DNA from 4 places in the Vibrio sp. E150_018 genome. Region 2 is predicted to be linked to each of the others. Evidence: riboswitches for the same ligand, from Rfam matches in the RefSeq annotation. Region 2 holds a riboswitch; each other region holds the start of a gene.
The links. A riboswitch is a leader RNA that binds a small molecule or an ion and turns the genes downstream of it on or off. The one in region 2 is predicted to bind thiamine pyrophosphate.
Positions count from the first base shown of each region.

Region 1: linked by a shared signal. The riboswitch ahead of ACE3G9_RS11030 (ABC transporter ATP-binding protein) and the one ahead of thiB (thiamine ABC transporter substrate binding subunit) in region 2 are both predicted to bind thiamine pyrophosphate.
Region 3: linked by a shared signal. The riboswitch ahead of thiC (phosphomethylpyrimidine synthase ThiC) and the one ahead of thiB (thiamine ABC transporter substrate binding subunit) in region 2 are both predicted to bind thiamine pyrophosphate.
Region 4: linked by a shared signal. The riboswitch ahead of thiD (bifunctional hydroxymethylpyrimidine kinase/phosphomethylpyrimidine kinase) and the one ahead of thiB (thiamine ABC transporter substrate binding subunit) in region 2 are both predicted to bind thiamine pyrophosphate.

Region 1 is NZ_JBHGNY010000010.1:60,226-62,407, reverse strand. It holds partial or broken gene ACE3G9_RS11035 (ABC transporter permease) at 1-250, opposite strand, end outside; gene ACE3G9_RS11030 (ABC transporter ATP-binding protein) at 309-1,067, opposite strand; TPP riboswitch at 1,343-1,442, opposite strand; gene ACE3G9_RS11025 (LysR family transcriptional regulator) at 1,724-2,182, opposite strand, start outside.
Region 2 is NZ_JBHGNY010000002.1:37,696-39,877, forward strand. It holds gene mpl (UDP-N-acetylmuramate:L-alanyl-gamma-D-glutamyl-meso-diaminopimelate ligase) at 1-90, shown strand, start outside; gene ACE3G9_RS02845 (flavin prenyltransferase UbiX) at 186-815, shown strand; TPP riboswitch at 877-974, shown strand; gene thiB (thiamine ABC transporter substrate binding subunit) at 1,014-2,021, shown strand; gene thiP (thiamine/thiamine pyrophosphate ABC transporter permease ThiP) at 2,069-2,182, shown strand, end outside.
Region 3 is NZ_JBHGNY010000022.1:26,442-28,623, reverse strand. It holds gene crcB (fluoride efflux transporter CrcB) at 261-641, shown strand; TPP riboswitch at 687-784, shown strand; gene thiC (phosphomethylpyrimidine synthase ThiC) at 902-2,182, shown strand, end outside.
Region 4 is NZ_JBHGNY010000001.1:469,013-471,194, forward strand. It holds gene ACE3G9_RS02185 (sterol desaturase family protein) at 1-745, opposite strand, end outside; TPP riboswitch at 956-1,054, shown strand; gene thiD (bifunctional hydroxymethylpyrimidine kinase/phosphomethylpyrimidine kinase) at 1,115-1,963, shown strand; gene ACE3G9_RS02195 (DMT family transporter) at 2,060-2,182, opposite strand, start outside.

The DNA of each region.
Region 1 (2,182 bases), on a different contig from region 2:
GTTTGAACGGTTCAAACATCAACATTTGTAAAGCGAACAGCAGGCCCATCGATAAACCAAGCGCAAGACCTAACAAGATTTCCTGTGCGGTTACCCAAGTGTGTTTAAGCAACACATCATATCGAGTGAGTAATTTATCCAGCACATCGACAGGCGCAGGTAGAATAAAGCTTGGCATATCAAACATAACCACAACCAACTGCCATAAGCCGAGTATCACCACAACCGTAACTAACAAACGTAGCGCAGGATGTGTCACACGCTCTTTTTGATTCACTCGGCAAGAAAGCGATTGGTATTGAGTCATCTCACTCATAATCTTTCTCCAATTGCTGCAAAATGGCTTGTTGTAACGCGGCGCATTCGCCATCCAATACTCGGGGAGTCGGCGATTCTGGCACCGCAAGAGATTGCGCTTTAGCTGGTGTTCCTTGCAGTACATACAATTGATTGGCTAGCCGGACAGCTTCTTGTGGATCATGGGTGATCAAAACCACGGTTTTCTCTTTCAATAACTCGGCAGACAAGGTCTGTAATTTATGGCGAGTTACGGCATCTAACGCAGAGAAAGGTTCATCCATCAATACCACTGGCTTGTCTTGCATTAAAGTACGAGCAAGTGCCACACGTTGCTTCATTCCACCAGAAAGTTGGTCCGGCTTGGCATAGCAATAATCCACCAGCCCAACTTGCTGCAATAATTTCAGCGCACGTTGCTGTTCTTGCTGTGAATCGCTTTGAGAATGATTAAAACGCGAACTTAAACAAACGTTATCCAACACATTGAGCCACGGCAGCAGTAAATCTTGTTGAGCCATATAAGCAATATGCTCGGTTAACAGTAAGTTATCGGTAGTCGTCAGCTCGCCTTGCCACTCCACTTTGTCAGCTAATAAACCCGCTAAGTAACGAAGAATCGTCGTTTTTCCGCAACCACTTCGACCTAGCAATACCGTCCATTGCCCGGCTGGGATCTGCATATTGATGCCTGAAAGCGTCGGAGTTTGACTATCTTTATATTGCAAACAAGCGTTTGTAATTTGGATGCCGATGGTTTTAGCTGGCATTGCTCTAGAAGACGTAGCTTTAATAGACATCGCTAACGCCCAGCTTACTCGCGATAGTGTTAGGGATGAGCGATAAGTGATTAAAATCAACGTCGTAGGATCCAGAAATCACAGGTGCATTAGATTCTTTTAATGAAGATATTTTTTGAGGATTACACTGTATTGAAGAATTCGCCATTACCACTCCTATTACCGACGTATAGGAACTGGCTTTGGCCGTCATTGGGAAAGATCGAAGACCCGATTATCCAAGGTTTCCGAAGTGATTCGGCGAATGGCAAAGCGTGATAGTTCCCTACGTCAGTGCTAACTGAATCAGGTTCTACGGGTCTCGAATTTCGATCTCAGCCAATATTGGCTCCCCGACTATTACGTATAAATCATAACAGGACATTAACATCAGTAATATGCTTTTTTGATAATAAATCCTATTTAGAATGCATTTATGAGAACTAGATATTTTGTTTGCGTCCCCTTTTTATTTACCTGATTTATTACCTTAATCAACCGCCATACCCGTATAATTTGGGTTTGCTCCACCTCCATCGCAATATCAGATAAGGGTATGCTGTTGGGCATTATGATCAATATAAGTTGGAAAGAGACACCATGTAGAAAGATCCACTGAGCATCTTGTCATGACAACAAACCACACATTACCAACGAGGTTCAGAAAAATAATCTGACAAATAATCAATCAGAGCACGGACAGTGGGGGACATGTACTTTCTGGAAGAATAGAGCGCGTAAATGGTTAAATCATCTGGTTTCCAATTCGGTAAAACCTGCTTAAGCTGACCACTTTTAAGATATTGGTTTACGAGGTAAGTCGGTTGAATAGCTATCCCTGCGCCACACAATACTGCGTGCAGTAAGGTTGTTGTTTCATTCGCGGTGAGATTACACTTAACTTCTACTGATTGTTGAGAACTGTCTTGCGTCAAATGCCAGATATGTTGTTGGAAATTTTTATATCCAAGACAAGTATGATTCATTAAGTCGTGTGGCTTTGAAATAGTGCGACTATTACCTAAATATCCCGGAGAAGCCACGACAACAGACTCACATACCGATATAGGCTTACCTATCAAAGAAGGATCAGGCGCCGAGGCAAT
Region 2 (2,182 bases):
GCGCAGACTGGCGATCAGATCTTAGTGATGAGTAACGGTGGCTTTGAAGGGATCCACGCCAAGTTATTACAAGCTTTACAGCAAAAATAGTAAAAAGATCATAGTAAGTAAAAAGATCATTGGTGATAAAAAGATCACTATAATCCTTTTGCTCACCAAACTCATTCTCTGTTGAGGAAGTGAACATGTCTCAATTGATGGAAAAGAAAATCACTCTTGCTTTCACTGGTGCCTCTGGTGCGCCTTATGGACTGCGTCTATTAGAGTGTTTGCTGGCGGCGGACTATACCGTTTATTTGTTGATCTCATCAGCGGCCCGTGTCGTGATGGCAACCGAGCATGATTTAAAGTTACCAAGTGGCCCAGAAGCGGCGCAAAAAGCTTTGATTGAACACCTTAAATGTCGCAGTGATAAGTTAATTGTATGTGGTAAAGAAGATTGGTTTTCACCCGTCGCTTCAGGATCGGCTGCGCCGAAAAAAATGGTAGTGTGTCCATGTTCTGCTGGTAGTGTGGCTTCGATTGCTCACGGAATGTCGGATAATTTAATTGAACGTGCTGCTGATGTGGTAATGAAAGAACGCGGCCAGTTATTGCTGGTGGTACGAGAAACACCATTTTCGACGTTGCATTTAGAGAATATGCACAAGCTATCGCAAATGGGCGTCACCATAATGCCCGCGGCCCCAGGCTTTTATCATCAACCTAAAACGATTGAAGATTTAATTGATTTTATGGTGGCGAGAATTCTCGATCATTTAGGTGTTGAACAAGGTTTAGTACCTCGTTGGGGCTACGATCAACGCTCTAGCTAACAGTGTTGATATTAAGCTAATATAACGACTCGTTTACCGTTACGTAAGATCTTACAATTTATACAACTCATCGGGGTGCTGAATCATGTGATTTAGCTGAGATAACACCCGTGACCTGAACCAGATAATGCTGGCGTAGGAATTGAGTGGGTTTTTCCTTCTTTTCCCTGTGCCGCTCACTAAATAAGGATTAATCTAGTGAACTTCACACCTAAAGCGCTTACTTTTCTTGCTTTCTCTTGTGCTGCAACCTTTTCTACTTCAGCGCTAGCGGAGCAAAAGCCTACCTTAACCGTTTATACTTACGATTCTTTTACTTCCGATTGGGGGCCTGGTCCGAAAATCAAACAAGCTTTTGAAAGCCAATGTGGCTGTAAATTGAATTTTGTTGCTTTGGATGATGGCGGTTCAGTGTTAAGTCGTATTCGTTTAGAAGGTAACAATACCAAAGCAGATGTGGTTCTAGGATTAAATAACAACATTATGGCGCAGGCCCAGCAAACGGGACTACTTGCCAAGCATGATGTTGATACTTCTCAAGTCACTATTCCCGGTGGTTGGAATAATTCTTATTTTGTGCCTTTTGATTACGGCTACTTTGCCTTTGTGTACAACAAAACGAAAATGACCAACCCACCCAAAAGCTTAAAAGAATTAATCGAGCGTGATGATTTTAATATTATTTATCAAGATCCACGCACATCGATTACTGGCCAAGGTTTATTGCTGTGGGTGAAAGCGGTTTATGGTGATGATGCGGTGCAAGCATGGAAAAAAATTGCCGATAAAACGGTTACGGTGAGTAAGGGGTGGTCAGACTCTTACCCTATGTTCTTAAAAGGGGAGAGCGATATGGTGTTGTCTTATAGTACCTCTCCGGCTTATCACATCATTGCTGAAAATGATGACCAATACGCTGCGGCTAATTTTACTGAAGGCCAATATGCACAAATAGAATTGGCAGCCAAGGTGGCGAGTACCAAGCACTCTAAATTAGCCGATGAGTTTATGCATTTTATCTTAACCGATGATTTCCAATCCGTGATGGCAACCGGTAATTGGATGTACCCAGTGACCGATGTTAAGTTGCCAAAAGGTTATGAGCAATTAACGGTGCCAAGCAAAATGTTGTCGTTAGAGCCCGAAACCGTTGCTAAGCAGTTGAAAGGTTGGACTCGTGAGTGGCAGATGGCTTTGTCGCAATAAAGCAATGACAACTCTTTTCGTTTTTAAGGCTCTAATAGGACGCCAGCGTGATTAATGTTCCGGTTCCTAAGTTAGGTATTGCGGTTGCGCTGGTGATAGCTGCGTTTGTCTGCGCAACAATAGGAGCGTTGGTTCTGCATGCCCCAACGTTAAATATTAGT
Region 3 (2,182 bases), on a different contig from region 2:
GTCACGCCGGGGGTCGCGGGTTCGAGTCCCGTCCACTCCGCCACTTATATCTCTTAGATAAAGAGTAGAAACCTGATTCGAAAGAATCAGGTTTTTTTTCGTCTGTTGAAAATGCTTCAAAAGCATGGAGAGCCCGTTTTGTTCTCTGTATATTTTTATAGCAGAATAGGAGATATATCTATACATTAAGTTCAGGTATTCTATACATGATTTCTAAAATTTATTGATACATGAAAGCTTAGAGGAGTTTTATCTTGTTAATCCAGCTTAGTGTCTTGCTTTATATTGCTCTTGGTGGGGCTATAGGGGCATGTTCTCGTTACATAATCTCAGAAATCTTTGTGTTAATGTTAGGTAGAACCTTTCCTTATGGAACATTGTTTGTAAATATATTTGGTTCATTTCTTATGGGGCTTCTTATTTCCTCTCTGAATAATGGAACCATTGAATCTACGCCATGGAAACAGATTCTCGGCTTAGGCTTTTTAGGGGCTTTTACAACTTTCTCAACTTTTTCAATCGATAATGTGACTTTATTTCAGCAAGGTGAATTCTTTAAAGCTGTCTTAAATATATTATTGAATGTAACTATTAGTATTTTTGCTGCTTGGATCGGCTTTCAATGTATTTCTAAGAGTTAATTTATCAGAAAAATTGAATTTCATTCATTTATCTGTCTATAATTACGTCACTTGTCGGAGTGCCATAAGGCTGAGACCGCTATGCGGGATCCGTTGAACCTGATCAGGCTAATACCTGCGAAGGGAACGAGAGAAGAGTAATCTATCTACAATTACCCCTCTATATATGTATCTGTTTCTACAGATCCACTCTTGTGCATCAAAATCCGTCAAGCATTTACCCTTCGGGCTTCTAACTCATACAGTTAAAGGAAAATGCTATGTCGTCAAGTCGTAAACAAGCCAGAATGGACGCTAAGAATTTTATCGATTCCCTGTCTGTCCAACCTTATCCCAATTCGCAAAAAGTTTATATTCAAGGAAGTCGTTCTGATATACGTGTACCTATGCGTGAAATCTCCCTTACTGATAGTTTGGTTGGAGGCTCGAAAGATAACCCCATCTCAGAGCCGAATAAACCTATCCATGTTTATGATACTTCCGGTGTTTATACGGATCCTACTCACAATATAAACTTATATGAAGGGTTACCTAAGTTACGTAAACAGTGGATTTCTGAACGTAATGACACTGAATATCTTGATTTTGTTTCATCTGAATTTTCTCAAGAGAGACTTAATGATGAAACATTAGATGAACTCAGGTACGGAAATTTACCTAAAATACGGAAAGCAAAGCAGGGGTGCTGTGTGACGCAACTGCATTATGCGCGTAAGGGGATCATTACTCCTGAGATGGAATATATTGCGATTCGTGAAAATATGGGACGTCAAAAATTCACTGATGAGCAATTAAACCAACAGCATCCAGGACAAAACTTTGGTGCCCATCTGCCTAAAGAAATTACCCCAGAGTTTGTTCGCCGTGAAGTGGCAGAAGGGCGAGCGATCATTCCATCCAACATTAATCATCCTGAATCTGAGCCAATGATCATTGGCCGCAACTTTTTAATTAAAGTGAATGCCAATATTGGTAACTCATCGGTGTCATCCTCGATTGAAGAAGAAGTTGAAAAATTGGTTTGGTCGACTCGTTGGGGCGGCGATACCGTTATGGATCTTTCTACTGGACGTAATATTCATGAAACGCGTGAGTGGATTCTGCGTAATAGTCCTGTCCCTATTGGTACGGTTCCAATGTATCAAGCATTAGAAAAAGTAAATGGTGTTGCGGAAAACCTCAATTGGGAAGTGATGCGCGATACTTTGATCGAACAAGCTGAGCAAGGTGTAGATTACTTTACTATTCATGCAGGGTTGCTATTACGTTATGTTCCTATGACGGCTAAGCGAGTTACGGGGATTGTTTCTCGTGGTGGTTCTATTATTGCTAAGTGGTGTTTGGCTCATCACCAAGAAAGTTTTCTTTATACTCATTTTCGCGAGATTTGTGAGATTTGTGCTCAGTATGATGTGGCATTGTCGCTTGGTGATGGTCTGCGTCCGGGCTCAATTGCCGATGCTAATGATGAAGCTCAATTTTCGGAATTACGTACATTAGGCGAACTGACCAAGGTTGCTTGGGAATACGATGTTCAAGTT
Region 4 (2,182 bases), on a different contig from region 2:
GCTCCTTAGCTGAGCGGAATAGGTTAATCCCAATTGTCATTTTTTCATGGCCATCTTTCGGTTGGATAATATAACTATCAAACCAACGATCCCAAACGGATAAACAAAACCCGTAGTTGCTATCGGTTTCATTGCGATGAATAGAATGGTGAACACGGTGCATATCTGGTGTGACAATCCACTTTCTTAATCGATCATCAATGCGATGAGATAAGGCGATATTGCTGTGGTTGAACATCGCACTGGCGTTCAGTAGTACTTCGAATATAAATACAGCTAGAGGCGAAATCCCAAGTGCGGCAATCGTCGCGAGTTTAATCAGCATTGAAAGCCAAATCTCGATGAAATGAAAGCGTGAGCCGGTAGTGACATCGATATCTTGATCGGCATGATGGACACGATGTAAACGCCAAAGCAGCGGGATCTTATGAAATAGACGATGCTGCCAATAAATCACCATATCTAACAAGAGCAACCCGCATACTAGGTTTAACCATGCAGGAATATTGAGCCAATGAAACAAGCCTACGTGGTTGTTCTGCATTAGGTAGGCAAAACCGACTGCGAGAAATGGCAGAGTGAAAGGTAGTAGAAAGCTATTAAAAAACACCAAACCTAAGTTATTGGCCCAACGGTAGAGCTTAGGTTGGCTGAGGTATTTTTTCGGCCGTTTGATTTCCCAAACCGCCATGGTCACCAACACTAGAGTAAATACGCTAATACGAATCAGTGATTGTTGTGACATCAATAGTTCCGACATGGTTTGGTCTCGTGGGGTTACAGTGATTAATATGTTAGCTATGTATCATTAGACAGTATCTATGTAAGTAAAATTTCATATAAGAACAAGATCACTAGTTTTGAGTGAATAGCTTTACAATTTGATGAGTTAACTCTACATTGAAGCCAATCTTTAGTGTATGGATAGTTTAAACGATAAACCGCCATGCTCTAAGCATATTAGTCGGGGAGCCAGTAGGCTGAGATCACTTAAGTGAGACCCGTTGAACCTGATCTGATTAACATCAGCGTAGGGAACTAATACCAACGTGTCGAGCATTCTAATTTCATCTCTACATGTGTATTACTTCTGTGCGCTAAAAGGAAGTAATATATGCCTCAATCAACTTTCCCATCGCCAAACACTTCGTGTATTTCTAATGTATTGACTATCGCAGGATCTGACTCTGGTGGTGGAGCCGGTATTCAAGCTGATATTAAAGCGATTTCTGCAACAGGGTGTTTTGCTTGTTCCGTTATTACTGCACTCACTGCGCAAAATACTCAAGGCGTAGATGCCATCTTTCCGGTTTCAGCTGAATTTATTGGTCAGCAATTAGATTCTATTTTTTCAGATATTAATGTCTCTGCGGTAAAGATCGGTATGCTTAATGATAGTGATGTGATTGAAGTAATCGCTGAAAAACTAACGCACTATAACTTAAAGAATGTAGTGTTAGATCCCGTCATGGTAGCCACTAGTGGAGACCCATTAATCCAACCAGTTGCAATTCAAACACTGAAAAAAAAGCTCATTCCGTTAGTAGACTTAATCACCCCAAATTTGCCTGAAGCTGGGTTATTGATTGGGGAGCCTGAACCAAAATCAGAGAGTGAAATTGAAGGTTTTATAGAGAAGTTAAAAGCTCACTCAGAATTGCATAAGGTCGATATTTTATTAAAAGGTGGGCACTTGAAAGGTGAGGAAAGCCGAGATTGGCTTATTCAACGAAATCAAACCGCGGTCTACACGCATCAGCGCATTGCGACAAAAAATACTCACGGAACAGGGTGTACACTTTCTTCTGCGATTGCTTCCTATTTAGCGCAAGGCTTTGACCTAACAGAAGCGATTGGGCATGCGAAGCAGTATTTATCGAATGCATTGACTCATGCAGATGAGCTTAATGTGGGGAAAGGAGCAGGTCCCGTCCACCATTTTTATGCCCAAGCGATTAAATAATTAAAGACTAGGTTACAATCGACTTGCCTCGCCTAAAACGCTTTTATCTCGAACAAAATTTAGCCACGAAAGGTCAACAGACCCTAGATACAGTCACTATTCTTTATTGGATTCAGGCGGCAGCGTTTGTTGTCGTCTTTCTAATAATTTAGCGCCACCGCGGTAAACGAATAGCGACCATAGAATCAGCGCGCAACCAATCACTTTTCCTACTGGCAT